4 regions of the Sporosarcina sp. P16b genome follow, and region 4 is predicted to be linked to each of the others. Evidence: riboswitches for the same ligand, from Rfam matches in the RefSeq annotation. Region 4 holds a riboswitch; each other region holds the start of a gene.

Region 1 (7,869 bases), on a different contig from region 4:
TTCGCATCCGTAATCGATAGAATCATTTGGGGTTCGACTTGTTTACCTTTTGACGCAATACGATTATACGCTGTCGTCATCTCGAATAATGTCACATCGGATGTTCCAAGCGCGACTGCTGGGGATTCGGGAAACGAGACATCGATGCCTAGTCGCTGCGCCATTTTTGTGTACGGCTTGTAACCAACTTGCTCAAGCGTTTTGACTGCATAAATATTATCTGAAATGGCAATCGCCTGTGCCAATGAAATCGGCTTCACCGCAAACTCCCCGTTAATATTGCTTGGCTCATATGTCGAACGACCGTCATCATACGTAAACACTGTCTTTTCAGCTGTCATGAATGTTAACGGATTCATACCTTTTTCTAGCGCTGTTGCATAGAGGATGGGCTTCATCGCAGATCCCGGCTGACGTTTCGCTTGAGTTACTCGGTTGAAGGAGCTGTCGCCAAAATCCACTCCGCCTATCATCGACGTCACGAACCCCGTGTCTGCAGCCATGGAAATAAATCCGACTTGCAGGTCATTTGCGGGCATAGCTTGTTTAATTGCTTGTTCCGCTGCTTGCTGGTGCTGTTGATTCAACGTCGTTCGGATTTGCCAGCCGCCTTCTGCAGGTACACGTCCTTTTGATGCGAGGATGTCTTCTGCCTCTTGCCACGCAGCATCCAAAAAGTACGGTGCCACTTGCTTCATATCTTTCCAACTCTCTGTCTTCAGTACGATCCTCTCTTCTACCGCGCGTTCCTTTTGCTCGGCTGAAATATAATCGTACTGCTCCATTTGATCGAGCACGAGCAGTTGGCGGTTGCGTGAATTCTCGGGATTATCAAGAGGTGAATAAATAGAAGGTCCTTTTGCAATCGCCGCAATCGTAGCCGCCTCTTCCAATGTCAGCTCTTTCGCCGCTTTTGAGAAATAAAATCGGCTCGCCGCTTCGACCCCGTACATTCCATGACCGAAGTAGACGGTATTTAAATAACCTTCCAAAATCGTATCCTTGTCATAGAAAACTTCGAGTCGATAAGCAAACAATGCCTCATGCAGTTTCCGTGTCCAAGACTTTTCGTGCGTCAAATACAGATTCCGCGCATATTGCATGGTAATCGTACTCGCGCCTTGTGCCTTACTCATCGTTTTGACGTCCTTCAGAACTGCACCCGCAATCCGTTTATAATCAAATCCATTATGCGAATAAAATTGTTTATCTTCAGTTGCCACGAAAGCATCTGTAAGAAAAGGGGATATATCGGACAGCTTCATCCAGTAACGTCTATGTTGCGAAAAGTGATCCCCGATCTGATGCCCGCTATGATCGAGGAACAATGAAGCCTTCGGTACGCTTAATGATGGGGCACCAAGTACTTGAGCATATATTCGAAGGGCGATTAAGACCGTCACGATCGCGGCTATCGACGTGATCGACAGGGAAAATACAACCATTTTCATTTTTTTACGATTGGTGGATTTTATATAGTCGGTACGTTTCATTACTCATCACATCCCGTTCCATTCAGTATCTTTTGACAGTATGGGACGGTTATGGACGGATTAAACGGACTGTAGGAAAAGTTTAGACGTGTAACATTGAAACTGGTACCAGAAGAAGTGTATAATGAGTGAATCTATTTACTTAAGGCGGTGAACGAATGGAAGCGCCAAAATTGAAAGTTCAGCTCCGTTCCGTTATTCAACATCCAGACCAGCAAGCGGAAACGCATACGATGCAGGCGACTGGAGAGATCATTGAGAAAAAAGGGCAGGCCTACTTATTGTTTGAAGAACGGACAGAAGGAATGCCAGTAGTCCGAACGACCGTGAAATTACATGCCGAAGATGCCTTCATCATGCGTAAAGGTGGCGTGCAGATGCGCTTACCGTTCAGACAAGACGATGTCCGTTTCGGCACATACGGTAATGGTCCTGCCGTTATGGATTTAGCCGTTTATACCAATCAACTGGAGTGGGTACCTGGACGCTTTACCGTAGCGTACGACTTACATTCAGACGAAAGTTTATTAGGGAAATACCATTTGACAATAACCTACTCGGAGGTAACACAATGAATGCAGTAGAGCAGATTCAACATGAAATTAAAGAAGCGTTGCACGAAGCGATTGAGAAAGCACAACTAGTCGAAGGTGCGGATATTCCGGAAATTAAACTGGAATCACCAAGAAGTAAAGAGAACGGCGATTATGCAGCGAATATCGCAATGCAGTTGACAAAACTCGCGAAAAAGCCACCGCGTGCAATCGCGGAAAGTATCTTGGAGCATCTTGATACGACAAACACGGCAATCGACTCCATTGAAATTGCTGGACCCGGTTTCCTCAATATCCGCTTGAAAACAGACAGTCTCGGAGATATCGTGAAATCTGTCCTGGACCAAGGAGCAGACTACGGACGTTCCGACAGCGGACAGCAACAGAAGATCCAAGTTGAATTCGTTTCAGCGAACCCAACAGGCGACTTGCACTTAGGACACGCACGCGGGGCATCACTTGGTGATTCATTATGTAATATTCTTGACAAAGCAGGCTATGACGTAGCGCGTGAATACTACATCAATGACGCGGGTAATCAAATAAATAACTTAGCGTTATCGATTGACGTTCGTTATTTCGAAGCACTTGGATTAGAAAAAGAAATGCCGGAAGACGGCTACCGTGGTGCAGATATCATCGCCATCGCAAAAGGCCTCGTTGAACAATATGGAGACAAGTATGTCCATGTTCCAGAAGAAGAGCGACTTGCATTTTTCCGTGAACACGGCTTGAATATCGAATTAGATAAACTAAAGAAAGACTTAACGGACTTCCGCGTGCATTTCGACAACTGGTTCTCGGAAACGTCCCTATATAACAACGGCAAGATCGAAATCGCACTCCAAAAACTTCGTGAAAATGGCCATGTCTTTGAAGAAGACGGCGCGACTTGGTTCCGCTCCACTACATTTGGTGACGATAAAGACCGTGTATTAATCAAGCAAGACGGTTCATTCACGTACTTAACACCGGACATTGCCTATCACCAAGACAAGCTAAGTCGTGGATTTGATAAACTGATCAATATTTGGGGAGCAGACCACCACGGATATATTCCACGTATGAAAGCAGCAATCCAGGCGCTAGGTTATGACCGCGATACGCTCGAAGTAGAAGTGGCGCAAATGGTTCAGCTCTATAAAGACGGAGAAAAATTCAAAATGAGCAAGCGCACAGGAAAAGCGGTCACATTACGTGAACTCGTAGAAGAAGTCGGACTAGACGCTGTACGGTATTTCTTTGCGATGCGCTCAGGCGATGCACAAATGGACTTCGATTTAGATTTGGCGGTATCCAAATCCAATGAAAACCCCGTCTACTACGCACAATACGCGCACGCACGTATCTGTTCAATCCTACGTCAAGCAAAAGAACAGAACGTGGAAGCGTCAACGACAAACGTCACGCTATTGCAAGATGAGAAAGAATTGGAGCTACTGAAGAAGCTCGGAGATTTCCCGAAACTTATCAGCGACTCAGCTCGCATGCGCGCACCGCACCGCGTGACGACATATATTCAAGAACTAGCAGCTACATTCCATAGTTTCTACAATGCGAATAAAGTGCTCGACCCGGAAAATAAAGACCTGTCCGAGGCACGTTTGGCTTTGATCACAGCAACTAAAACGACGATTGCGAACGCATTGAAATTAGTTGGCGTTGAAGCACCGGAAAGAATGTAATATATCGAAAATGGCCAAGCAGATTTTTTACTGTTTGGCTTTTTTATGTCTTTGGAAGTACTGCCTGTCAAAGTTTCATCAAATCCAACGAAATATCCCAATAGCGCGATCTTCAAGCAGTTTGGCGCGGTTACATAGAGTAATTGCGCGGTGTTAAACACGAAATGCGCGGTCTCTTCCAGTTTTAGCGCGGTTCAACCTACCACCACAAGAACAGGTAGGAAGTGGGGATGACTTTTGAAAGATCAGCACCGCCCTGTACAACCCTCACTATTACCGCTATAATAAAGCATAATTACATATCTTCTAAAAGGTTCTCAATACTAGAGATGAAAAGTGAAATCGGTTCAAATCCGATGCGGTCCCGCCACTGTACGTGCTATGCACAAGCCAGGTCACCTGCCTTTTTAGAAAATGAAGTTCCGCAGCAACCTACGAGGATAGGTGTAATGGAAGAAGTCACGTCCTGATTTCATCCCACCTAATCCTTCGAATGATCGAAGGATTTTTTTCGTGTCTGCGACTTGCGTAATGCAACACACATATTAAAGGAGGAACACACATGAAGAAGTTTTTACAACTACTGCTGACAGCAATGCTCGCGGTACTACTACTCGCAGCATGTGGAAGCGATAGTGCAAAAGAAGAAACACCAGCAGATGAAAATCAAGCTGGCGAAGAAACGAAAACGGAACAAGCATCAACGGATACAACGAGTTATCCATACACTCTGACAGATGCGATTGGCAAAGAAGTTACATTTGAAAAAGTGCCGGAAACTGTCATTTCATTACTTCCAAGCAACACGGAAATTTTATACGGGATTGGTGCAGGAGATAAAGTCATTGCAGTAACAGAAAACGATGACTATCCTAAAGAGGTAACAGAGCTAGATACAGTAGGGGACTTTACGGTCAACATAGAAAAAGTGATTTCATTGCAACCGGAAGCGGTGTTCGCACATGAAATGATGTTGGGTTCGAATGAAGAAGGATTGAATCAGATTCGTGACGCAGGCATCCCTGTGATCGTTATACAGAATGCAGGAACATTTGAAGAGACATATGAAACGATTGAATTGATTGGTAAAGTTATGGACAAAAATGTGGAAGCGAATCAAATCGTTGAAGATATGAAAACGAAAGTCGCTGATATCGAAAAGAAAGCAGCGGACATTACGGACAAGAAGCGCGTGTTCATTGAAAACTCCGATGCGCCTGAAATTTACACGGCAGGAAAAGGAACTTTCCCACAACAGTTTTTGGATATGATCAATGCTGAAAACATCGTGACAGAAGAAGGTTGGATTATGATCAGTCCTGAAACGATTGTAGATGAAAATCCAGATGTAATTTTGGCAATATATAGCTATGTTCCAAACGTTGTAGAAAATATTAAGACGCGTGACGGGTTTGATGCAGTTACTGCGATCAAAGAAGATCGAGTCATTCAACTGGATGAAGATATTACAAGCCGTACAGGTCCGCGTTTGGCTGACGGATTAGAATCGTTTGCGAAAGCAGTCTATCCTGAGGTATTCGGTGAATAAAACTGCGCTCGCCTATGTCGTGTCGATTGCCATGCTCCTTGTGGCAATCTGGCTCGGCGTATCGATCGGTACAGTGAAAATACCAATAGAGACGCTATGGAATCAATCGGATGCGACCGCGAGTAATATTTTGTGGAAGATCCGTATGCCACGTGTGTTGTTGGCCGGAATTGTCGGTGCCTCACTGGCTATATCAGGAGCCGCGTTCCAAGGGCTTTTGAAAAACCCGTTAGCTGATCCTTACACCCTCGGAGTGTCATCCGGTGCCTCTGTCGGCGCCGTGATCACACTCTTTTTTGGTATATCGCTGCCGGTTCTTGGCGCGTTCACCTTACCTGTATTTAGTATGATGGGTGCCGCAATCACGATGTTTTTAGTGATCGGTTTTGCTCGAATGGTCGACCGATCAATGAAAATGGAGACGATCATTTTAACAGGAATCATTTTTGGCTCATTTCTCGGCTCCGTGCTGTCGCTGATGATCGCGTTAACGCAAGAAGAACTCCGTCAGATCGTCGGTTGGCTGCTTGGTAGCGTATCGATGCGCGGCTGGAATTATATTCTGATGGTCCTGCCGTTTTTTATCATCGGTACATTTATGCTGTGGCTTAATCGCCGCGAATTGAATGCTTTATTATTCGGTGAAGAACGTGCGCATCATCTTGGAGTCAATGTCAAACAACGTAAATTGATGATTTTGCTAGGCGGTTCGGTCTTAACTGGTTCCGCTGTTGCCGTGTCTGGAACAATCGGCTTCGTTGGCCTAGTGGTCCCGCATATGACAAGGATGTTATGGGGCTCCGATCACCGTCACGTCTTGCCGTTATCATTGTGTAACGGTGCATCATTATTGATCATTTGCGATCTCGTGGCGCGAACGATTATTTCACCGGCGGAATTACCGGTCGGTGTCATTACCGCATTCATTGGCGCTCCGGTGTTTGCCTATATCTTTTACAAACAACGTAGAAAAGGAGCGATGTGAAGATGTTGCAAGTGGACAATTTGTCGGGAGGCTACGGAAGAGAACCGATTGTGCGAAATGTGTCGTTCCACGTGGAAAAAGGAGAAGTTCTCGGGATTTTAGGGCCGAACGGGAGCGGGAAATCTACATTACTGAAAATTATATCGGGGATTTTGCCGAAACAAAGCGGTAGGGTAATGATTGCCGGAAAGCCTTCTGGTGCCTATACGCAGAAACAATTCGCACAGCAAGTAGCCGTCTTGCCACAGCTTCATGCCCATGCGTTTTCTCATAGCGTCAAAGACACCGTCGCGCTAGGTCGTTATCCGTATCAGACCGGAATTTTTTCAAGTTGGTCGGAGTTTGACGAGCAAGCAGTAAAAAAAGCGATGAATTATACAGGTGTCACGCGATACGAAAATACCGCCATTGAATTATTGTCAGGCGGCGAGCAACAACGCGTATTTGTTGCACAAGCACTAGCCCAGCAAGCACCTATTTTATTATTGGATGAACCGACAAATCACCTCGACATCGCACATCAGCAACAATTGCTCGATACGATCCGCAATCAAGCGAGACAGAAGGGGATCACGGTCATTTCGGTATTTCATGACATCAATCTCGCTGCTCTGTATTGCGATCGCTTGTTGCTATTAAAGAACGGAGAAGTAGCTTCAATCGGCGTGCCGCAAGACGTCGTGCTCGAGCAAGAGATTCATCATGTATACAATGCGCGTGTCAAAACACAGCCTCATCCTGAAATGCCGAAGCCTCAAATGACGCTGTTGCCGAACTTGCAAGAAAAGGTGGAGCTATTTACTGTAAGGAAGGCAGACATAACGATTAAGGAAGATCACGTATTGTTGCAATCAAGCCAATCGCTGAAGACGATTTCTTCCGCTGTCCATAATGCGGGACTTGGCTGGTACAAGACATTCGTCAATCGGGGCGTACGTGCGGATTATATGATTGATGATGTTCAACGGGAGAATACGGACTATTTGCGTACGCTTGGCTATCATCTGACAGATACAGTCGCGATGATGACAGCCGTTAGTCCCGAGCACGTTGAAGTAGAAGAGTACGAAGGAGAGTTCGGCTCGATTGTCGTGGCGGTGACAGCAGGTGTTGGAAACGCGGTGGATGTTTCGAAGTCTTGGCAACGTGAAGATATTCCTTACATAGGTACGATCAATACATGGGTATTCATTAACGGGGAATTAAGTGAAGAAGCTTTCGTCCAAGCATTGATTACCGCAACAGAAGCGAAAGTGAAAGCACTGCAAGACGAGCAAGTGAAAGATCCAGAATCCGGCACAGTCGCTACAGGTACTTCGACAGATAGCATGTTAATCGCATCTACACAACAAGGAGAATACTTGCCGTATGCGGGGCCCATTACTCAACTCGGCAAGTTGATCGGTAAAGGGGTCTATGATTGTACGGTGCGAGCTATTCATTCGTATCGATTAGCAGTTGGTGAGCACAGATGATCCCTGCACATTTTATTGCGATCGCCATTGGCATGGTGCTCGACCGGCTCATTGGGGATCCGCCTAACTGGCCGCATCCAGTCAAGTGGCTAGGTACGACGATTAGTAACTTGACGAAGCTATTGAAT
Region 2 (7,869 bases), on a different contig from region 4:
TGTTTCTTCCTTCTAGCACTTGAACTTGAATGATTGGCATATTACACCTCTGTTTTATAGTTTTGTATTTCATGCTATATCACTACTACATCTATTACAACGCTCTTTAACTAATTCACTTCCATTGATAGTAGTACCTTCAATAAGCTTTATATACTTGATGGACATTCATCTGGTGTTTGATTATATTGTTAAGTTGAATTCAACAACACATCAATAAGGTCATATTATTCCTATACTAATGGGACGCAGAGCACGAAAAAGCCTCTCTATAATATGTAGGAGAGTTCATTCATTCCAGACAATAAAATCAGATTCACAGTGGAATACTGCGAAGCCGGATTTTTATCGTACAGTAGATGCGGCAATTCCTAATCGTTCACGTTCAATCCCACTAAGCTTATGCATATATTAACGGAAACAAAACATGACAAATGCATGCATTTGGGCTTGGGTTATGTAATAAACAAACCATGGAATGGAAGGTAATTAGTCATGAATCGCAATAATTACTTCATTCAATCCCAAAATCTTTCGAAACACCATTCTGCCACGTTCATTGGAATACGGATCCACTAATAGACTACCTGTAAGCTACTTCAGTAGTCTCCTCCATCATTGACTTATATGTCATGTCCTCAGGGCCACTTATATCGATAGATTGTAGCGCCGGTTCATAGTCCAGTATTAATGAACTTAATGATTTCATCACATTATCCAATGCTGTAGGTTGTGTATTAGAGCATGTCCATTTAGGTAAAATCATTACGGGGAGACGTCTAACTAGCTTCGATAAAATTGGAAAGAAGAACCTTTTGGACCGACTATCACCCCTGCACGTAATATGGCAACAGCTACAACCAATTTCTTTTCTGCCATACAGCCACACACTCTCCTGTACGCATACAATAAAATCATTCTATTTAAGATTCTTATAAGCCTATTTATTTAAATAACACTATTTAAAGCAATAGGCTTTGCTTTTTATATAAAAAGTATTTATACTAGTAGAAGAACGATGAAAACTATATGTGTTTTTTTAGTTTTCATTCTGTATACAGGGATAGGAGTACGATAAATGAAAGCACGTATTATGAAGGCTTTCCTTGAAGAAGTTCATGAGAAAAGTATGAAGTTCACAATGGATGATTTAGCCAAAAGACTGGGTATTAGCAAACGGACTTTGTATGAACACTTTTCTTCCAAAACAGAAATTTTAGATGCGATTATAGACTCAACATTACAGGAGTTCGACGAAAAAACCGATAGGATTATGAACGACCAAGAACTACCTCTTGTAGATAAGATTAAGAAAGTCATTACAGTCATTCCGAAATACAATGATTTTTATAACTGGCAAATTCTTGATCAGATGAAAAAAACGCATCCCGAACAATGGGAACGCGTCCACGCAGCACTTAATGAATGGGATGAACTCCGCGAATTGATTGAACAAGGAATTTATGAAGGAATCATTGCAGATCAAAACGTAGAGTTACTGATGAAGTTGATCATAGATGCAACGAACTCCACGCTTGATCGAAAGTTTTTCTATGAAAATCGTATGACTGTAACCGAAGCACTGGATTCCATAGTGGATATTCTGTTGTTTGGGTTTATTATAAAGCGATGAATAAATAAACTGATAAAACAAAAATAGTTTTACCGTTTTACACAAAATTGAAAGCGAGATGGAATTATGAGCCTCCACGCGAGTGAGGTAACGAATGAAAATTGGCAAGATGTCGCCTATTTATCCGTACACGAAAACCAAAAGAACTTTATTGAAAGCAATTCATTTTCACTAGCACAATCACAATTCGAACCAGAATGGAAGTCCATTGGATTATATGATGGAGAAGATTTAGTCGGTTATGCAATGCATGGACGTGAGGCAGATACAGGCAATGTATGGCTTGATCGCTTTATGATCGATCAGCATCACCAAGGAAAAGGCTATGCCAGCAGATTCCTAACACTTCTACTTACCAGAATGGAAGAAAAATATCAATGTGACAAGATTTATTTAAGTATTTATCCAGATAATAAAGCAGCGAAACACTTATATGAAAAGTTCGGATTTAAGTTAAATGGACAAATTGATGATTTGGGTGAATTCCCTTGTCTTATCATGGAACTTGACCTTCAAAGGAGTCCTTTGCAATGAGCTTTTCACCCAAGTTAAATCAATTGGATACGGAGCCAGTAGGACGTATCTTTTTGCGTTACTTAATACCGTCAACTATCGGTATGTTGTTGATGGCAATCAATATTGTAGCGGACGGCATCATGGTCGGTAATCGATTAGGTGCAGAAGCATTAGCGGGAGTCGGAATTTCGGCTCCCGTTTATACGATTTTTTTTGCTATTTCCCTATGGATTGGTATAGGTGCCGCCACGAAATACTCGATGGCAATGGGCTCCAAAGATGTGCTGAAAGCTCGTTCGATTTTCACACATGCTATTTTTTCCATTTTCTTATCCACCATTATAGTAGGTTTAACTGCTTTTATTTTTAGGGATCCGTTAGCTTACGCACTGGGAGCCAATACGACTACTTTCCCTTATGTTTCACAATATTTATTTGTCATTCTACTGTTTGGCTTTATCTTTACTGTAGAAAACACGTTTAGCATTTTCGTACGCAACGATGGAGCACCGAATCTGTCAATGACTGGGCTAATTGTGACATCTGTCGTCAACATCGTCCTGAATTATGTATTCTTATTTATTTTTGATTACGGTGTTGCCGGTGCTGCTTCCGCCACCATTATTGCATCATTCATAGGTATGCTAGTACTCGCAACCCACTTCTTAAAAAAGAACAATAACTTGAAACTGATTCGCTTGAAGTTTAATAAAAAGCTGTTTCTAGCCATTCTATTTGTTGGATTTCCAAGCTTCCTTTCCGAGCTAGGGATCTCTTTCTTTACCATTACACATAATATCGCGTTCGAACGGATGGCCGGCACGGAAGGTGTTGCGGCCTTCTCTATTTTGAACTATGTACACAGTGTCATGCTCATGCTGTTCCTTGGAATGGGTGGTGCGATTCAGCCACTTATCAGTTATTATCAAGGCTCCGGCAACCAGGCAAGGATGAGGGAAACTATAAAAAAGGCCACTCTCACCGTTGTCATTGCAGGTGCTGTGTTCTTCCTTGTCGGTCAATTCGCGGCAGGCCCTATCGTATCGATCTTCGGGGACTTCCCACAAGCCGTAAGAGATTTGGCTACTACAGGAATTAATCTATTTTTCTTCGCTTATTTATTCACAGGTACGAACTTTGTGATGATGACATATTATCAGTCTATCGGCAATGTACGGATGGCAATTTGGATCACTGCTTCTCGCGAAATTATCATTATGTTGATTTTCTTGATGATTTTACCCCACTTCTTTGGATTGAACGGTATTTGGTTGTCCATTCCAGCCTCTGAGTTTGTCGTATTTGTTGGTGTCTACTTATATCAAAGAAAAGCTCCTCGACATTCGTTAATTGGCTAGATTTTAAACCATAGAACGAGACGGAAACATAAATCGTTGTTCCAAGTAGCGTGTTCCTTAGGATTAGGGTCTGTTCGTGATGTAGTAGAGGATGCTGTCCTATTTTTGTTCCTTTCATAAATAAGAGTGATATACTAAAAGGGCAACTGAATATCGTGTTAGAGATAGGTGCGTTTATTTTTCTTAAACGCTTAAAAGGGAAATCGGTGAAAAACCGATGCTGTCCCGCAACTGTGAGTTGGAATATAATTCGTTACCACTGTTTCGCTGCAAGGGAAATGGGAAGGTGAATTATATGTCGAAGACGAGCCAGGAGACCTGCCTAGATCAGTACACACCAATACCCTACGCGGATAGGAGGTGTCAAGTGCGGCTTATGAAAAATCATACACAAGCCGACGTACGAAAAAACGGAATCAGGACATTCTTTAGGTGGCTTCGATATAGTTTCTGTCGATCCAACATAAATGTATTTCCTGCCGAACCGTTTAATTCGTCATGGCTTCCCACTTAACATCCTTCCTGGTATATACGGGACGGATGTTTTTTTATGTCAACGAACAATTACACACACGATGAGGAGAATGAATCATGCACAATCAAACAATCGAGGACTTTACAAACTTATTGAAGGACTCACTAATGTCAGGCCGTGTGGGTACTCACTCTACCCCCCTTCCCATATTGGTGAAAGATGTAAAGAAACAAATTTCCGAGGATAGCAGAAATAACTCAACAGAAAAAGTTAAACAATTGGTCAATTTAGATAAAGCATATCAAATCGTAGTAGCCGAATTAGTAGGCAGTAATTAATTCATAATAAAATACCCCTGACCTTGCCGTCAGGGGTATTAATCTGTTATAAACAATCTTTAATCACACGCTTATAATTCAACACGGAAAGCAAACCAAATATAGAATATAGTGCTGTGTAGATTAACATTACGATAATCGTTGGTGTCAGCATTTCAGTACCGAATAAAAACCAGCCGGATTTTACAGCAAAATAGCTGTGTAAGAGACCGACGACTAACGGAATACCAAAGTTAAATAACTGCTTTCGTTGAATCCCTTTTAGTAAATCCGTTTGTGTATAGCCTAATTTACGAAGAATAGTATAGTTCGACTTTTCATCTTCACTTTCGTCCATCTGCTTAAAGTATAGGATACAGCCTGACGTAACAAGGAACGCGAGGCCAAGGAATCCCACGATGAACATGATCATGCCAGCACTTTGCATCTGTTTCGTTCTTTCCTCAAGCTTTGATTCATGTCCTGCCCATTCGTTTATTCCCAACACATTAAATAGTTCATTCGCTTTTTCGAGATCATTTTCATTCTCGATATCCACGCCATGATACTCAGTAAATTCGGGTGTAATGGAAGGATCTTTATCTACATTCATTTTCCGGAATACTTGATCATCCACTACCGCAACAACAAAACCATAAGTTACACGTGTTGGAAGAACTGCTACTCTTTCCGTCCCTTTCAGTGTCAGATTATATACATGCTCTTTGCCTTGGAATACTACTTGCTGATTCCTTTGAAACTTTAAGAATTTTTCCGTCAGACTATCGGAGTTGACGAAGAGCACTCCCTTTTCTGCTACGTCTATCTCCGACAATACTGCATCACTAATGACAATCATCTGTGTATCGGTATAACTCATATCTTGACTTTCTTCACCTGTAAAAGACATAACTCTCGACAAATCAACAGGTATAGTCAATAGATCAATAGCTGACTCTGAAAAGGCTATGTCTTCACTGTCAAGTGTCTGCGTAAATTCCATTGCACGCGTAGTATCAGGAATGGTAAAGTCGGCAGGAATAGTTCGCTGCACTGACTTCTCTACTGAGTAATACGATATATAACTTAATGAAAGTAATGCTATGGATAGTGCAGATAAAGATGTAATAATCATTAATAAAAGAGAATTGGATCTCATCCGAAACATAATCGAAGAGAGTGATAGCACGTCGTTAACGTTCAGATATCCCCCTTTGCGTTTACGAATCAAGTTAAAGATAAAGCTGACAGATCCTTTATAAAATAAATAGGTGCCTACGATCACAGAAGCTAATATGACGATCATCACTAGAAATAGCTGATTTCCAAGAAATACACTACTAAATAATCGGGATGATAAATAATAGCCGGATACAATGAGGAGAATACCGAACACACCGATGATCGCCTGGAATACTGTCATCTTTTTCACCCGCTGTTGTGTCACGGTAGTCACACGGAACAACGACAATATACTTTGACGTTTAATGAATAGTGCATTCATGATCAAAATCAATACAAAGATTGCTGCAAATACGATCAGCGTCTGAAGTAATGCCTCCGAAGAGAAACGCAAAGTCGCAACATCCGTTACACCAGTGACCTTAAATAGAATCAGCATGAGTAATCGTGACATCGAAAACCCTAAGAATATCCCTACAATGAGAGAACCGACGTATAAAACGAAATTCTCCACACTTAAAATACGGAAAACAGTTCCTTTCGTCATCCCAATCAATTGGAATAATCCAATCTCCTTACTGCGTCGTTTAATGAATAGATTGTTAGCATATAGCAAGAATACAGACACAATAACAATCAGAAAAACTGAACCTGATTTAATGGCTGCAGCACCTTTTCTTCCTTCTGTTGCATCGTCCAATGCTGGATCGAATTGCAAAGTCACGAATGAAAAGTACAAGCCTATACTAAAAATCAGCGCAAAGATATACACATAATAATGCTTGAGGTTTTTCTTGATATTACGGAAGATTAGTTGATTAAGCGTCATGTTGCACACCACCCAGCACACCTTGCGTTTTGATTATGTCATTAAAAAATTCATTACGCGTTTGGTCTCCTTTATTCAGTTGCGTATAAATTTGTCCGTCTTTGATGAACACGACACGCTCACTAAAACTTGCGGCGAGAGGATCATGGGTGACCATGACGATAGAGGCATTTCGTTTCGTATTGAGATCACTTAGTTTATTCAATAAATCGGATGCCGCCTTTGAGTCAAGAGCGCCTGTCGGTTCATCCGCAAAAATGATGCTCGGATCATGGATGAATGCTCGTGCGGCAGATGTCCTTTGCTTTTGCCCCCCTGATATTTCATTTGGATATTTAGTAGCGATTTCCGAAATACCCAATTCCTCCGCCACTGCATGAAACTTTTCATTGGCTAATTTTCTAGACACTTTTTGCACGGATAGTGGAAGTAGTATGTTTTCTTTTACTGTTAACGTATCGAGTAGGTTATAGTCCTGAAAGATGAAGCCCAGATGACGTTTTCGAAATTCCGCCATTTGCTTTTCTTTCATGTCGTTGAGATTCTGCCCTTCTATACTGATCGTTCCCTGGCTAACACGATCAATAGATGAAAGCACGTTCAATAGAGTCGTTTTCCCCGAGCCTGATGCCCCCATGATGCTGACGAATTCACCTTTTTGTACTTTGAGGTCCAGCGCACTCAATACTTCTTGTTTATTGAATTTATTGCCGTATGTTTTATAGATTTTTGTTGCTTGTAAAATCACCATGTCTATCACTCCTTGTTCATTCTATCTTAATCAATGTATAGATTTTTCTCCTGCCTTTAATATGACAATTAGAAAAAGCATGTGACGATTATGTCACATGCCTCTACATACGCGCTATACGGATCAATTCATTTTCTTTCGCAAAGATCAAAGAGAACCGCGTACCTTCTCCTACTGTTGAATCTACTTTAAATGTAATCAAAAGGGATTCTGCTACTTGTTTTACTAAGTACAGCCCCATTCCTGTGGCAGCATGATGTTGATGGTTTGCTGTTCCAGTAAAACCTTTATCGAATATGCGAGACAAGTCCCTTGGAGCAATTCCCTGCCCAACATCTTCGATCGATAGCGTGATGATTCCATCCTTACTAGTACTCCGGATACTTATGTCCGAATCCTCGCTGTATTTCACCGCATTCGTCAGCAATTGCCTGATAATGAAGCCGAGCCATTTTGCATCAGTCAAAACTTCTTCAGTTTCCAATGATATATCAAAACCAATGCGCTTTTGCATACACCATTGTCTTAACAATTTTATCTCTTGAAATAGCAATTTCTGCACGTCTGTCTTTTCGATATATAAATCATTCCGAATGAAGGGGATGCGCTTTTGATGTAGTTGTTGATCAAGTAATAGATGAATCCGAAGCCACTCGTACATCAACTGTGATCGGAGCGCTAGATCTTCCGTTCGTTCAATCATTAATTGCAACGTTGTCAGAGGTGTTTTTACTTCATGTATCCAATTCAACATGTCATCTTTCTCAAGTTCCAAACTAATTTGCAATCCATTCAACTGGTGTTTAAA
Region 3 (7,869 bases), on a different contig from region 4:
GTAGGTTCTTGTTGATTAAGAATTGACTTCTTGAAACTGCATGTCTTGCAGAGCGTAATGGTCTGAAGCCATATGAGTGTTTATAGAATTTAGCTTCTGCTATCGGTTCGATTACTTGCTTTATACATTGTTGAATTTACCTATCCGATATGGTGGGTATCCCTAATGGTCTTTTACTTCCATCGAGTTTTGGTATTTCTACCCTTCTAACAGTCTGCGGTTTATAATTCGCCAAACGTCTTCTAACGTGTTCAACAATTTCCTTGTCAGTGAAACCTTTGAAGTGTTTAATCGTCTTCTTATCGACCCCTGCTGTGTTACTACCTGCGTTGGATTTAATAGTCCTATAAGCAAGAAGTATGTTACTAGAACTAGTGATGATACTATAAAGGTCAATTCCATCCGTTCTATTTTCTTGACTTGCAAGATATAGTTCATCAAAGGTTTTAACCATGTCATAGTATTCTGCATATCGCATTTGCATACTCACCGATGTATTACCTCTCCTCATTAAGTTCTCTTAACGAAGTCACATCTTCCTACTCGATTTTGTGAGTTTTTCAAATTTAGATTTGACGTATTTAAAGTTTATACCAAGACTCGAGGCTATCCCTCCACTACCTTTCAGTAGCTTCATCAGTACTGTGCCTCTACTTTCACAAGACTAAAGATGTTTAATAGCCAAAGCCTTTATATCATCGCCACTCCGTCTACAAACGTTTAATTAAGTGTGCCTTGCTTACCACGTTTCCAATCATCTAGCTGTACATGCGGGTTTAGGTGCTTACTCTAAGCCTGTTAAATTATAGCCTCTTTGTTAGCTATCCCGAATTTCATCGCTACGACCCTTACTTTTCGGTATTTAACTACTCTCTCAGGAGCATGAGAACCTTTCGGTAATCAACCACATCTAGACCTGTACATTCGCAAGTTCGTCAGTCCCCATCGGACATTCTCACCGTGCCCGCTTTATAGCCCTCCGACCTATCGTTAAACATAGACTCTGTGATAGCAATCCTTAGCTTATCTTCAGCCGACTTCACCTAGCTTCATACAATACCCGATTGTAGTCGTATATTGCATGTAGGAGTATTAAGGATTTCGTTTTCTGCAAACATGATTGCTTCTTTCCGAAATTCGATGATTGAATTGTTTAATCCAAATTTAATGGATTACCTCCCATTTCGTGTTTATGCACTTATAGGGAAACGTGTCGCTCCATAGCTGTGATTATGCTCACTTTCCTGGTCTGCAATGGTCGCGAGAATCGACTTGACGGAAGGATCCGTTGTGAAGTCGGCGATTTTCATTGCGATGACAGTTTGTGGACCATCAAGTGTAGCCAGTAGGCCGATAATTTTTAGGAATGCGGATTGTTCTTCTTGCGTCAGGCTCGAGAACTGCTTGACGTCTTGCGTCATGTCAACTTCATTCGCTGTCCAGAACAGGGAACGGATTCGCTGACGTAATGTATAGAAATGGGGATGCGCGAGGTCGTTCCAGTTTAGAATGCCGCTTGCTTCCCCACCGAAAATAGCTGTTGCCTTGTTCGGGTTTGCAGGATTTAATACTTTTACTCTTGTAAGTGTCGCCAATGTTCGAGCACTCCTTTCGTCCAATTCGTAACGGTTTTTTCTTGTATGCCGCGTGGGCTTTGCTCAATCTTTAATGGTTCAAAAGGTGAATGATAGAATTTCGCCAGCTTGTCTGCGGCTTTGCAAAATAATTCATCACCGCCAAACTGTGTATCCCCCGTGCCAAAGACATAGACAAGCTCGGGTTTATAGCCGATGTCCGCCACGAAATCTTTGACTTCATCCGGTGTTGCACCTTTTTCCCATGTGAATGAACCGAGACAAAACGCGTCGTATTTTTTAATATCAGGGAGGACACCGATGCCGATACGATGAGTATCGACTTCGACGCCTTCACTTTGGAGACTTTCTGTAATCAATTCCGCTACTTCCTGCGTGTTGCCGCTCCAGGATGCATAGGCGATTAAGAATGACACCACTCACACTCCTCAATTTCCGCTGCAGTTGAACGCATATAGTACGTGGTTTTCATGCCCGATTTCCATGCCTGCAAGTGCAAATCCAAAATCACAGATGCGCGGATCGAGTTCGGTACATAAATATTGAATGAAATCGACTGATCGATATGCTGCTGACGAGCGGCGTTTTGCTTGATCGACCAACGCTGATCGACGATGTAAGCTGAACGACGGTAGATGTCATACGTGTTGTGGTTCAAATCCGGTGCAATGACCGGTAATTTATAGTCTTTCTTCTCTTCATGGTAAAACGGCTTGAATACTGGGTCGATTGACGCTGTTGAGCCTGCGATAACCGATGTCGAACTGTTCGGTGCGACTGCCATTAAATAGCCGTTACGCATACCGTTCATTGCCACATCCATGCGCAGTTCACGCCATTTATTTGAATCGTATTCGCGTTGCTCAAAGTATTCACCCGTTTGCCAGTCCGATCCATCAAATAATGGATACGCGCCTTTTTCTTTTGATAATTCCATTGAGGCTTTAATTGTCAAATACGCAATATTTTCATATAGCTCGTCTGCGAAATCCACCGCTTCGTCCGATTCCCACTGAATGTTTTTCAACGCGAGTAAATGGTGCCAGCCGAATGTGCCGAGTCCAATTCCACGGTAGCGTGCATTGGTGCGTTGCGCTTGTACAACTGGGATTTGGTTCTGATCGATGACGTTGTCGAGCATACGCACTTGAATTTTGATCAAACGGTCTAGCACGTCTGCCGTTACTGCTCTTCCAAGGTTAATCGATGACAGGTTACATACAACGAAATCACCTGGCTTTGTGCGTGTGACGACCATATCGTCTTCTAGTGTTACGGATTCATGTGTACTCGCTGACATATTTTGCAGTATTTCAGTCCTCTTCTTCAATTAAGCTCGCAAAGCTTAATCCGCAATTAATTGCTGCTGCATGTCACCATGCAGAGGAGACTATATCATCATCCCCAGCACGACCTGGTAGGATGCTCCGCTTTTCCCTTTATGAATTATCCCTGTTTTTCATCAGGGCCTCGCTTGAGGGGTACTCTACTCGCTTCTTCACTAGTGCTATTTCAACTAGCTATGCTTTCGATAGTCGTTAGGCATTTACTCAACTATAATATGATGGTCTGGAAAGTTACGGGAATACATACGGTTTCTCATAGCATGTGTAGAAATGCCATGAGCTAATGCCGCCTTTGCAATACTTTCATATACCACGTCATGGACTTGGCATTTACAAGCAGCATGTTTGTTGGTCGGTCTTAGTGATTTCGGGACAATTCTCTTATAGCTAGGAAAGTTATCACAGTCTAATCTATACGAAATTGTTGTACAATAAAGGGAAAGTGCAACAGATGCTGCAGTTATTGATGAATATTCAATTCCATCTATTATAATTGCTTTTGAGTTCTTCTTTTTGACTGCTTCAATCATCTTTTTGGTTTTTGGTTTCCCGTATTGATGATTTGAAGCGCCTGTCATTTGTTTCACTCTTAAACTGCGGATATGCTCTTTGTTTGGGTTTGTTGTAAAACAATCTCCGCCAATAGATGTCATTTTAATATTATAATATTCCTTTGATTCTACAGCATTTCGTTTAGAAATATAATATTCCTCAAGTTGATTCAACTCTATATCTGAGTATGCCTCAACCAGAATTACCCTGATAAACTTTTCCTTACCATACTTTTTAATAGCCCTTTTCAAATAAAGACCTGAACCCAAATATGTTTCCCAATTATTTATCCGACCGTAAATACATTTTCCAATGTATTTCATATTATTAACTGTATTTGTAGTCTCGTAAACAAAACCAAATGGCTTTTCCACAAATATCATCCCCTATAGAACAAATGTTCTTTATTTGATGATACTACAAAAGTTGAGATTTAGCACGGGATTGTCTTACTAAATAAGAGTTCCCCCGTTTAACGGAGTTTTCGACAGCCATTACTGACTGAAGGTGCTATTGTTAACACAAATTACTAGAATAAATCATACCTTCATGCTTATTCGGATTCATGCGGTTTACTTCGTCGCGATAGAACATGAAAGGCGTTCCTGTCTCGAGCTGGCTACGCAAGATACGTTTCATAATTTCAATCGCGGAAACCGTCTCTCGTGATAAATCTTCATTACGGACGCATTCCTCATACTTCTCGCGGAATGTTCCTTGTCCTTTCGTTTCATCATAGAAGTCTTCCAATGAATAGCCCATTTTCGTGCGGACTTCATGTGGATCGAATAAATGCCAGTCTTCACGGGACTCGACTTTCTCCATGAACAAGTCTGGCAAGCAAACGCCTGTGAAAATGTCATGTGCACGTAAACGGTCATCGCCGTTATTGAGCTTGAGATCAAGGAATGTGAAGATGTCTTGATGCCATACGTCGAGATAAACGGCTACGGCACCTTGACGTTGACCGAGTTGATCGACACTGACTGCCGTATTGTTCAACTGTTTGATCCATGGCAGAACACCGCTTGACGCGCCTTCGAAACCACGAATCGATGCACCACGAGAACGAACTTTCCCCATATAGACGCCGATACCGCCACCGAATTTCGACAAGTTCGCGATATCGGTGTTGCTGTTGTAGATCCCTTGTAAGGAATCATCCACTGTATCGATAAAGCAACTGGATAGCTGACCGTGCATCTTGCCTGCATTCGATAATGTAGGTGTCGCGACCGTCATGTATAAATTGCTCATCGCCCAGTATGCTTCGCCAACTTTATGAATGCGGTCTACTGTTTCGTCTTGCATTAGTGTCATCGCGATGATCAACCAGCGCTCTTGCGGCAGCTCCACTGGCTGTTTCTTAAAGTTTACGGTTACGTATCGGTCTACCAATGTTTTCAAACCGATATATGTGAATAATAGATCACGGGAAGGATCGAGTAGTTTACCGATTTCCTGAAGCTCATCTAGGCTGTATTTCTCTGTCAGAACGGATGTATATAAACCTTGTTCCACCAAGCGTTCTACATTTTTCGCAAAGTCGGTATAAGCATCCGCCCCACGCAATGCTTGTTGCTTTGCATAGACGTCGAATAAATAAATTCGTGCCGCTACAAACGTCCAATACGTATTTGCTTCATCAATACGGCTTAAAGACTCCAGCACCATCGCGTTCGTCCATTCAGTTGCCGTGCTAGCCGGGTGGCGCTCTTGGAATTTCTCACTCGCTTCGATTAACGGCTCCATTTGTTTCTTGCCGAATTCTTCTTGTAAGTTTTCCAACACTAGATTAAGTCCCTTAGTTTCTTGAATAATAGCCATGATATCCGCTCCCTTTAGTTAATTAATTCGGTTATGTACTAAATAAAAAAACTCCCAATAAAATCGGGAGTCGTCAATTGACGCTTAGTAGATCGCGGAAAGTTTTAGGCAGACTGAAATAAGACTGCTTTGTGCTTTCACTCTCCAACCCCGAAGAATGTTTTGCTGAGATGACTGGCAGGTCTACTGGCTGGCACATCGTTCTTCCATCTTTCCTTCCCGCCGAAGCAGTGGTTTTATAAGATAGTCGTCCGTGCCCTCAGTTGCGGGGGCAGCTCCGTTAGTGGCGGATTCCCTTTTAAACGTGGTGGGTACCAATTCATCTATTTGCTGTTACACACTATATATAGTGTGTTGATTCATATATAACCCTAACATGTTGTGTTCAAACATGCAAAACAAAAATCGAACCGAAGTTCAGAATCCTTCTTCTGAACTACGATTCGATTTTTGTTATTCAGTATTTTATAGTATATCAAACTTTTTACTTCTTGACTAAATGGTTTGTGTGAATGCTTTAAACTTAGGAGTGTGTGAATAAGGGATTTCCGCTATAATCCTAACTTATACATGGTGATAAGTTAAAGATTGAGAAATCATATCCCTTACATCCACAAATCACCCCCATTACAAACGATCTTCTGGTTTTTCCGCTGTCTCTTCCCAACATTCCGCGCCTTTTAATTCAGGGATGCTGGCTGACTTGAAGACAGGGTTTCTGCCGGCTTTACGTTGTTTAGTGAAGTCGTCCAGTACTTTAAAGGCGATTTTACCAAGTAGTAGAATGACGATTAAGTTAATGATGGCCATTAGTCCCATGAATAGGTCGGCCATATCCCATACAACTTGTACTTTTGCGATTGCACCGAAGTATACCATGACCAGTACAAGAACTTGATAGATTCGTTTCCATACGATGTTGGCATGAATGAATTCAATATTGGTTTCGCCATAATAATAGTTACCGATGATAGAACTGAAGGCGAAGAACATGATAGCACCGGCAATGAAGTACGGTGCCCATGCGCCTACTTGTACAGCCATGGAGTTTTGTGTCAAGATGATACCGTTTGTTTCACCTGTTTGATACAATCCGCCAAGCAAAATGATGAATGCGGTCGCAGAACAGATGATGATGGTATCGAAAAACACACCTAGACTTTGTACCAATCCTTGTTTTGCCGGATGCGATACGTTCGCTGTAGCAGCCGCGTTTGGCACACTACCCATACCTGCTTCATTGGAGAAGAGACCGCGACGTACACCTTGCATCATGGCCATCCCGATTCCGCCACCCATGACTTCTTTAATTCCGAAAGCATGCTCGAATATCAATACAATAATGCCTGGAACTTCTGAAATATTCATAATCACGATATATAACGCTACCAAAATATAGAAAGTCGCCATGATGGGTACGATGGTTTGTGTTACTTTTACAATCCGTTTGACGCCACCGAAGACGATAATCCCTGTTATTAGCATTAAGCCAACCCCGACACTCCAGTTCGGAATGCCGAATACTTCAGTGAATGACTGACTGATGGTGTTGGATTGTACTGCGTTAAATATGAATCCGAAACTCATCGTCAGTAAAATCGCGAAGACAATTCCGAGTTTCCGCCAGCCTAGCGCTTTTTGCATGTAATACGCCGGCCCTCCGCGGAATGTGTCACCATCTTTCACTTTATATACTTGTGCCAATGTACTTTCGATGAATCCAGTCGCCATGCCGATTACGGCGATCACCCACATCCAGAATACCGCACCAGGCCCACCAATTCCGATCGCTAGGGCTACCCCAGCTACGTTACCTGTTCCTACGCGTGACGCGGCACTAATTGTGAATGCCTGGAACGGCGATACCCCGTCATTGTTATCCTTCTTCTCTACAATCAGACGGAACATCTCACCAAATAAGCGCACTTGTACAAATTTCGTGCGAATCGTGAAATATAAACCCGCGGCCAATAAAAGTCCAATTAAAACATATGTCCAAATGAAATTAGTCACCGGCCCTACAAGCCAGTCAATCGCGTCTTGAAACATCTGACCACCTCCTTGTGATTCTATACCCTACTCGCCTACTAGCTATGCATGGTATAAGAAAAAACTATTTTCTACTGTCTATGTTGCAGGACAATTGACGCTTTGTTCTCCAATAACTTTGCTGCTTGTGCCATCAATTCAGCTAACGATTTCTCTCCATCGTCTAATGAATGCAATTCGGTGAACCACTCAAGTAGTTCTTGACGCGCCGCTTCTTCAATCGCTCCTGAAATGACGATGACCGGAACATTCTCTACTCTCGCAAGCTTGGCAATCCCCATTAATGCCTTGCCTGCAAGCGTCTGCCGGTCTGTCTTCCCTTCCCCTGTGACGATGAAATCTGCTGAAGATAGATGCTTTGCGAAATCCATCGCTTCGAGCACGACATCAATTCCACTTTCAAGATAAGCGCCACAATACGCAAGTAATGCCCCAGCACTTCCCCCAGCCGCTCCCGCACCGCGCAGCTCATGCAATCGCACGCCCGTCTGCCTTTCCGT
Region 4 (7,869 bases):
CCTACTCTCCCCTGCAAGCCGGAATTTATTTTCGAATAGACTCGCCATTAAGGCGCCAATTGTTAAGTTCATTACCATATTGGCAACAGCCGGTACTGCTGCGAGAGATCCGAAGTGCTCCATCGCAAGTGTTGCGGCAAGGGCGGTGTTGCAAATACCTGTATGGAATAAAATCGCGCGGGCGTTGCGCTCCGGTACGCCTAGCCATCTGGAGATGAAGTAGCCTGCGCCCATTGGGATGCTAACTTGTAATGTGACTGCTACGAATACAAGCGGTAGCACAGACAAGTTCTCAGATAGTGCTTGCTGGGCATTGGAGATGACCGAAAGGATGACCAGAAATAGCGCGAGTTGGGACAAGACACTGGTATATGGTTTAAACTTCTCCACTTGTTGTTGAAACTTCCACTGGATTAGTAAACCGCTAATCAAAGGAAAGAACACGATATACATAATGTTAAGAAATAAAGGCCAGAATTCAATAGGGATAAAACGTCCTGCAAATGTCTGCAATAAAACCGGTGTCAACACAGGAGAAATGAATGTATCAAGCGTTGCCATCGTAATACTGAGCGCAACTTCTCCTCCCGGAATAACGTAGGCAATGATGGATAAGAGTACGATCCAAAGTGGTAAGTACTTTGAAATGATTTTTGATATGGTTTGTATGGTTTTCATGTAATTCTCCTCCTAACGAGGAAGTCCGTCTATGTTTTTTTGTTATGAGCGGTTAACGCATTCAATAGAGCACTCTAGCCGCTACTCTGAGCGCTTTCTATGAACCTTTGAGCGCATGATCATACGTCGTCAATATATAGCAGAGACCGAGTTCATTGCTCCTCTTTTTGTACTTTATTCAACTTTTCTCTAGTTCTAACTAAGAAAGATGCATTGATCCAAGATGCTATTGGTATAACTAGCGCTATACCAAGCCCCGCACAAAGTATCAAAATCATTTCTGAACTGAATATTTTTGAATTGACAATATCTCCAATGGAGTAGTGCAAATCCTTGAACCAAATGAGCAATGCCAAATATCCTCCAAAGAAAGCGAAGAACAATGTATTCGTATCGGTTCCTAAAATATCCCGTCCTATACTGACGCCAGACTTAAATAACTCCTTCTTACTTAAGTTTCTACTATGCTTAAATACTTCATGCATAGTAGAAGCGATCGATATAGCGACGTCCATGATCGCTCCAATTGTACTCATAATAATGACGGAAGCACCTATTTTTACAAAGTCTACACCAATATAGAGAGACATACCTGCAATTGCTTCTTCTTCCTCTTCACCAAATCCTTGGATCATAAGCTTTTGGGATACTAAAACTATGAAAGACAATAATATACTAATGGTAATCATCGTTGAGATGAATGCTAGTACCGTTTTACTGTTTACCTCATTAATATAAAATAGACTGATGCACCCAATAACTATGCAGGCAATAAATGTAATGACAATAGGATTCGCATTTGAATCCAACATAAAAAACATCGTAAAAAAGACAACACCAAAATTAAAAAATAGCGAAATAAACGATCTAGCTCCACTTCTCCCGCCAACCCAAATCATCAATACGAGTAGAATAACCGCAAGCCATACTAGTACATTCATATTCTTGCCCTCTTTCGTTCAATGAAGAAGATCGCTGTATAGAGTCCAATAGGGATAGTTAAAACAATTCCAATGCCACCCGCTAATGCACGTGCTAATTCCAGCGATAGATTCATCGAAAGTGCAAATCCTACGGGTGAAGCGTTTTTCAAATAGAGGATGAGCATGGGGATAGATCCACTTATATACGCAAAAAATAGAATGCTTGTAATGGTTCCCATAATATCTTTGCCGATATCTACGCCAGATGCTTTCAGTACTTTAACGGATATGGTGTGATCTCTTTCATATAATGCAAACATCGAAGACGACATTGTAATAGCCACATCCATGATAGCTCCAAGGGATCCGATAAACAACCCGGCCATGAAGATCGTGTGATAAGGACGCGTCAAAAACTGCATTTCTTCATAACGTAGCCCATTCCCTGAAGTGATCCAGATGACAAGAGACGTAATGGAAAGAGATATGATTGTTGCGACTAGCGTAGCTACAATTGCGGCATATGTTTTTTCATTTCGGCCACTGACTAGTAAGAGTGAAATGGTTGTGAATAACAAGATACATATCCCGCAAACCACAAGTAAACTGACCTCATAGAATTTCACATAAATATCTAAAGCGAATGATAGTACCATGACGTTAATCACAAAGCCTACTATTGCCAATAGTCCTTGCTTATGCCCGACAATTAGCAGTGTAAATACGAAGATCCATGCAACGATCAATACGTATTTATCACGTTTTACGTCTGTTATACTCCCCGCTAGTTCTTCTACCTTAGAATCAATGGAGACGAAAACTTCATTTCCCACATGGTACTGTTGATCATACGCCCCCGAGGATGAATACTCATTTACCAACTGGATTTCCCGACCTTTTTCTTCCCCATTCATGATCTTAGCTATGATGTGTTGGACAAATAGCGTATCTTTATTGCCATGCATGTCTGTTACATCAGTTTCTTCCTCTATTGTTGCATGGATTACCTTGGCGATCGGTCGATCATAAAATGAATAATTATGATTTACAAAAGCAATGGAAATGGTACAGCAGAATGCTAACAGAAAGAATAAGATCCACTGCAATGTTGTGATGTTTCTGATTCTATTCAAAATAATCCTCCTGACACTCCTAGGATGAGTCACAGATTAATCCTACCATGAATAAGACGTAGATTTGAAAAAAATATCTCTATTACCCCCAATAAGAAAAGCTCCGATTCCATTACAGGAAGAGATGCGAATGTACGCATTTCCTGAACAGAAAACTGTTCTAGTAAATCCTGCACCTCCAAAACCACCACTTGATGGTAGAGTGTGACATCAATTCCTAGGAGTGTCCCATTTTCCATAAATCTTCCATCTTCCTTTGATTCTGTCAGCCAGTCAAAATCTAAAAACTCTACAACACGGACTTTTTCATCCAGTGGCTTTCGTTTTAAGGAATCTTGGATAAACAGTTCCGCTACGCGCAAAATTAGCTGAGCCTATAGAAGGGATTCAGGTAAGTCGGACTTCAGGAATTCCACCACTCCATGCTTTCATGAGCAGCTGCAAAAGTTCTGCTGTTTCAATGGTAGAAGATTTCTCCAACGTAACAGAACCTCCTTGATCGGTATGGCGCTGTTCTGCAATTACTCGATCGATCATTGCGGTTTGCTGGTGTTTTGTCGCTTCGTTGATCGATCGATGCATAACTGTGGCTGCTTTGCGCAAAGGTGTTTGCATTCCGCTTTCACAGGATGCTACGTTCAAGTAGTGGTTTATTTCTCTCGCTACTTCTTCAATAAACAGAAGAGCCTTCTCTGAATGCAAATCAATATTCTGGTCAGCTATAGCGATTTCCCACCCCGCCACTTCAACCCGTAAAGGATGTTCCCATAAGCCCTCAATGCCGTTCAGCAAAGGTACAAGTATGGTACATGTACGTGCCAGCTCCGTCTCCTGCATTACATTCGGTAATTGAATATATGTGGATAATGCCGCTTTTTCTTGTCTTTCTTTATTGTAAAAATGCACTACAATACCTTCACCTTCAAGCAGCTGCTTCATCAAACCGATAGCTGAGATTTCTTTATAGTCAATAGTAAGACCGTCAGTGGCATGAAGAAATCTTTCCCTATTGAAGTGGCTAAGTGAAAATCCCAAAATGCGTTCAACTTGTTCAGCTTCAAATAAACTCCAAGAGCCACACGCTTGTACTTGTTCCATAAAATAATCGGGTATACATATATGCTTTTCTTTTATCTTGCTTGATAAAAATGATGTAATTCTGTTGTCAGCAATATCCATAGTATATTGTTGGACTCTCGTCTTTCGCTCATAGAATGTTTTACCGAAAAACAACATCACTTCAACTGGTAACGTCACATAGCCATGGCTCAGTAACCAATACGCTTCCTGTACTTTCCGCAGACGCTGGACAGTTTCATGTTGCATGGCGGCCATTGCTATGAGCATCAATCTCTCCTGAGGCAGACCTATCTGTTTATCACAATAATCGGATGTTACAAACTCATTCATATATGTTTGCAACAGTGCAGAAGGGATCAATTGGTCACGTTCAGCAACAATCTGTAAGCCAAGCCATTTGATTTCGGTTACTGAATAATCATAGATCCATCGATCGTATAACCCATCCTGTAACAGTTTCTTTACTACTTGATGAAATCCCGTATACGCAGGCCTTCCACGCTGTTGTTCTACTTGTTTATACAATAACTGCAATAGTGCCCGTTCGGTTATCTGTTCCACTACTGTCATGTCGCGGTCTCCTTTCGTAAACAACAAAAAAACAATCATTCCGCCTCTTCGGCAAAATGATTGCAATAGTTGTGAATGAGGAAACAAAGTCAGGCAGCTTTAATATACTACACACAAAAATGCATAGATGTAGATACCTTTTTTGCTTCCACTCCTCAACCCCCGAAGAAAGTGTCGCTTTTTCGATACGTGGCAGGTCTCCTGGCTTCACTTCATCCTTCCGCAAGTGCCTTCCCATGTCTCCATAGTGGCTAATTCTAGCGGTCGTCCGTGTATACAGTTGCGGGGACAGCTCCGGTTGACGGATTCCCTTTTATACCTTGATAGGTACCAGCGCATCGTGCAAACTCATTTATTTTATTGCTATCATTTTATCATGGTTAACATAGTGGGTGGTAGCGTTTGTATGCATTAGAAGAATCATGACATAACTAAATAGGGTACCTATGCAAAAAACATTGTGAGTACGTCCACAATCGTTTTGTGCTAGGCACCCCGTGTAGAGTGTTCTTCATTACTTACATTAGTTGTTGATCGCATAGACAGCCGCACTCCGCCAATCCTTGAACATATGCTTCTTCCCACGTGATTCCGTGGATGAAACCATTCTCCGAGTAACCTGTGATTAAATAGAATGTTTCGTTCTGCTCCGGTAGTGATGAATTGTTCTGATAGTTGTTGTTTTTCATAAGAATTACCTCCTGGATTTTGTATTTTTCGTAGTATATGCCTTGCCGGGGAATAAAAGAACATTTTTTTCGGCATTTAATGATAATTGTCCATTTGATAGCGCTTACATTACAAAGTCAAAAGAAGGAATTCTTTGTATATATACCCCAGTAAATATACTACAGACATGCTTTACAATTCAGTGAATTCTGTTTATTGTACCACCCAAATAAATAGTTGTAAATATAAAAGTTGTAATTCCCTGTTAACATTTGTAGATTTTCGAGGAGAACCTATGATTTCTCTATCATTTAGAGACTAAAACACGACCTTATAACTTTTTATACAAAAAAATCTCCCTAAGTCCTCTTTACGACTTAGAGAGATCCGTAGTGATTAGGACATTTGCTTTTCGCAAATGTCGATGACTGCTCTGACAGAGTCAGCTGACTTGTCGAGTGCTATTTGTTCTTCCTTTGTTAACGGAAGTTCAATCACACTCTCGATACCATTGCCTCCCAGAACAGTGGGTACGCCTAAATAAATGTTTTGATATCCATATTCGCCCTCTAAATAAGCAATGGACGGCATAATTCGTTTCTTATCTTTAATAATTGCTTCAGCCATCTCCACCAAAGCCGCTGCCGGTGCGTAATAAGCGCTACCGTTACCTAGTAGTGAGACGATCTCACCGCCGCCTTTTCGAGTGCGCTCCACAATTGCTTCTAGCCGTTCGTTCGAGATAATCTTATCCAATGGGATGCCGCCGGCGTACGAATAACGTACAAGTGGAACCATATCATCTCCGTGTCCACCAAGTACAAAGCCCGAAATATCCTCTACGGATATATTTAGTTCTTCCGAGATGAACGTAGTGAAACGCGCAGTATCAAGCACGCCTGATTGTCCAATTACGCGGTTTTTAGGAAAGCCAGTTGTTTTATAACATACATATGTCATCGCATCAACTGGATTACTTAAAATCAGCACGGTACTGTCTGGCGCGTAACGTTTCACTTGTTCGGAAACAGAACGCATAATCTTTGCATTGGTTGCAACTAAATCATCTCGACTCATACCTGGTTTACGTGCAACACCTGCTGTAATGATAACCATTGCGGCGCCTTCAATATCCTCGTAATTGGATGTACCTGTAATACGGGAATTAAATTGTTGTACAGGACTCGTCTGAAGAAGATCCAGTGCTTTCCCTTTAGTCGGATTGGAAAGATCCGGGATATCAACTAAGACAATGTCACCTAATTCCTTCTGTGCAGCCATCAATGCAGCCGTAGAGCCCGTGTGGCCAGCTCCGATGACCGCAATTTTATGTCGTTTGAAAGCCATGAAAAACACTCCTTTATATAGACTTCAATATGAGGAATGCACTTATAACACACCTATTCCTCAGTCTTTCTTCGGTGCCTTCTTCGCTTCTGCCAGTTTCTTCACTTGCGGAATTTCTGGAGTAGTCGACACTAGGGGTTTCACCATGCCATACACTGAATCATCGGGACGCGGTATTACATGCGCACCTAGTAATTCACCTACACGCGCTGCTGCGTCGCGACCTGCGTCAACAGCTGCCTGTACTGCTCCAACATCACCTTGAACGATGACCGTAACAATTCCACCATCGACCATCTCCTGTGATACCAACTCCACGTTGGATGCTTTCACCATCGCGTCTGCCGCTTCAATCGATCCGATCAATCCTTTTGTCTCAATCATTCCGATCGCTTGACTCATGTATATCACCTCTTTTCACTTCTGTTGAATCGATAATACCAATAATGACCGCGTCGATTGGGATCGGGTTTTCTTTCGGTAAAATAAAGCGTGAAGAACCGCCACTCGTAATGAGGACCTCGTCACCAACCCCTGCTCCAATCCGATCTGCCGCGACCATATGCGACTGTATATTATTTCCGTATGCATCAATCGGCTGGATGATTAACAGTTTAAGCCCTGCTAATCCATCCTCTTTACGGGTTGCCCATACGTTACCAATCACTCTACCCATTCGCATGCGTAATCACCTTTTTCTACTTTCTACTCGATATCGTTTTACCGAGTTCCCGTGCTGTATCTCTTGCTAGCGCCGTAACAATTGTGCCTTTATTAATAACGATTTCCTTTTCTGAAATCTCAGACACGTCTTCAGCCGACAAAAGTTTTTTTGTGAATTCATATGCCTCTGGAACATTTACTGGAGTAGGCGCCTTCACCGCTTCCGTCGTCGCTTGTACAGATGCCACTTCTTTCGCGTCACCCGATTTCACTAGACGACCAATTGATCCTTGTGTAATGAAACCTGCATTTGCTTCATCGGTATCAATATGCATTTCGAGACGATAACGCTCATTCACCCGAATACGGACATTGCGGAATGAAATGGCTCGGACTCCGTCTGCTTCCACCGTGACATACTCTCCATCTTCCACACCAAAGCGCGTAGCATCTGCAGGTGCCATATGGATATGTGCCTGCGCGATAATAAGTCCTTGGTCTATATGCACACTACCTTTTGGTCCGATTAATGTAATCGGTGCTGATCCCTCAATATTACCGGATTCCCGAAGTGGGGGCTTGACGCCGAGTTTCATGGCATCCGTAAAGCTGACCTCGACTTGGGTAGCTTTTCGGACAGGGCCTAAAATACGCACACGTTCAATACTGCTTTTAGGTCCTGCAATCATCACCGTTTCATTGGCGGCGAATTGGCCCGGCTGTGAAAGCTCGGACCGCTGTGTCAACTCATACCCTGCGCCAAACAATACTTCCACATGTTCAGGCTGTAAATGTACGTGACGGGC

The links. A riboswitch is a leader RNA that binds a small molecule or an ion and turns the genes downstream of it on or off. The one in region 4 is predicted to bind cobalamin.
Region 1: another riboswitch for cobalamin. It lies ahead of CSV77_RS03375 (ABC transporter substrate-binding protein); the one in region 4 lies ahead of CSV77_RS08610 (ribonucleoside-diphosphate reductase subunit alpha).
Region 2: another riboswitch for cobalamin. It lies ahead of CSV77_RS09385 (hypothetical protein); the one in region 4 lies ahead of CSV77_RS08610 (ribonucleoside-diphosphate reductase subunit alpha).
Region 3: another riboswitch for cobalamin. It lies ahead of CSV77_RS03915 (ribonucleotide reductase N-terminal alpha domain-containing protein); the one in region 4 lies ahead of CSV77_RS08610 (ribonucleoside-diphosphate reductase subunit alpha).

Annotation. Positions count from the first base shown of each region.
Region 1 covers NZ_PDYO01000002.1:69,215-77,083, reverse strand. Annotated here, with positions in the region: gene CSV77_RS03390 (transglycosylase domain-containing protein) at 1-1,493, opposite strand, end outside; gene CSV77_RS03385 (YwiB family protein) at 1,652-2,068, shown strand; gene argS (arginine--tRNA ligase) at 2,065-3,732, shown strand; cobalamin riboswitch at 4,027-4,153, shown strand; gene CSV77_RS03375 (ABC transporter substrate-binding protein) at 4,295-5,281, shown strand; gene CSV77_RS03370 (FecCD family ABC transporter permease) at 5,274-6,266, shown strand; gene CSV77_RS03365 (adenosylcobinamide amidohydrolase) at 6,269-7,741, shown strand; gene cbiB (adenosylcobinamide-phosphate synthase CbiB) at 7,741-7,869, shown strand, end outside.
Region 2 covers NZ_PDYO01000006.1:97,147-105,015, reverse strand. Annotated here, with positions in the region: gene CSV77_RS09405 (4-oxalocrotonate tautomerase) at 1-73, opposite strand, end outside; gene CSV77_RS09400 (TetR/AcrR family transcriptional regulator) at 1,079-1,633, shown strand; gene CSV77_RS09395 (GNAT family N-acetyltransferase) at 1,700-2,167, shown strand; gene CSV77_RS09390 (MATE family efflux transporter) at 2,164-3,507, shown strand; cobalamin riboswitch at 3,657-3,847, shown strand; gene CSV77_RS09385 (hypothetical protein) at 4,099-4,320, shown strand; gene CSV77_RS09380 (ABC transporter permease) at 4,367-6,310, opposite strand; gene CSV77_RS09375 (ABC transporter ATP-binding protein) at 6,300-7,061, opposite strand; gene CSV77_RS09370 (sensor histidine kinase) at 7,165-7,869, opposite strand, start outside.
Region 3 covers NZ_PDYO01000002.1:171,245-179,113, forward strand. Annotated here, with positions in the region: partial or broken gene ltrA (group II intron reverse transcriptase/maturase) at 1-490, opposite strand, end outside; gene CSV77_RS03895 (ribonucleotide-diphosphate reductase subunit beta) at 1,191-1,595, opposite strand; gene CSV77_RS03900 (flavodoxin) at 1,574-2,011, opposite strand; partial or broken gene CSV77_RS03905 (ribonucleoside-diphosphate reductase subunit alpha) at 1,999-2,913, opposite strand; gene CSV77_RS03910 (GIY-YIG nuclease family protein) at 3,142-3,867, opposite strand; partial or broken gene CSV77_RS03915 (ribonucleotide reductase N-terminal alpha domain-containing protein) at 4,013-5,320, opposite strand; cobalamin riboswitch at 5,480-5,654, opposite strand; gene CSV77_RS03920 (alanine/glycine:cation symporter family protein) at 5,948-7,369, opposite strand; gene CSV77_RS03925 (glycerate kinase) at 7,441-7,869, opposite strand, start outside.
Region 4 covers NZ_PDYO01000005.1:159,317-167,185, forward strand. Annotated here, with positions in the region: gene CSV77_RS08590 (bile acid:sodium symporter family protein) at 1-678, opposite strand, end outside; gene CSV77_RS08595 (YibE/F family protein) at 831-1,619, opposite strand; gene CSV77_RS08600 (YibE/F family protein) at 1,616-2,737, opposite strand; gene CSV77_RS08605 (hypothetical protein) at 2,764-3,096, opposite strand; gene CSV77_RS08610 (ribonucleoside-diphosphate reductase subunit alpha) at 3,122-4,384, opposite strand; cobalamin riboswitch at 4,559-4,735, opposite strand; gene CSV77_RS16895 (hypothetical protein) at 4,903-5,073, opposite strand; gene mdh (malate dehydrogenase) at 5,450-6,400, opposite strand; gene CSV77_RS08620 (BMC domain-containing protein) at 6,461-6,802, opposite strand; gene CSV77_RS08625 (EutN/CcmL family microcompartment protein) at 6,777-7,082, opposite strand; gene pduL (phosphate propanoyltransferase) at 7,099-7,869, opposite strand, start outside.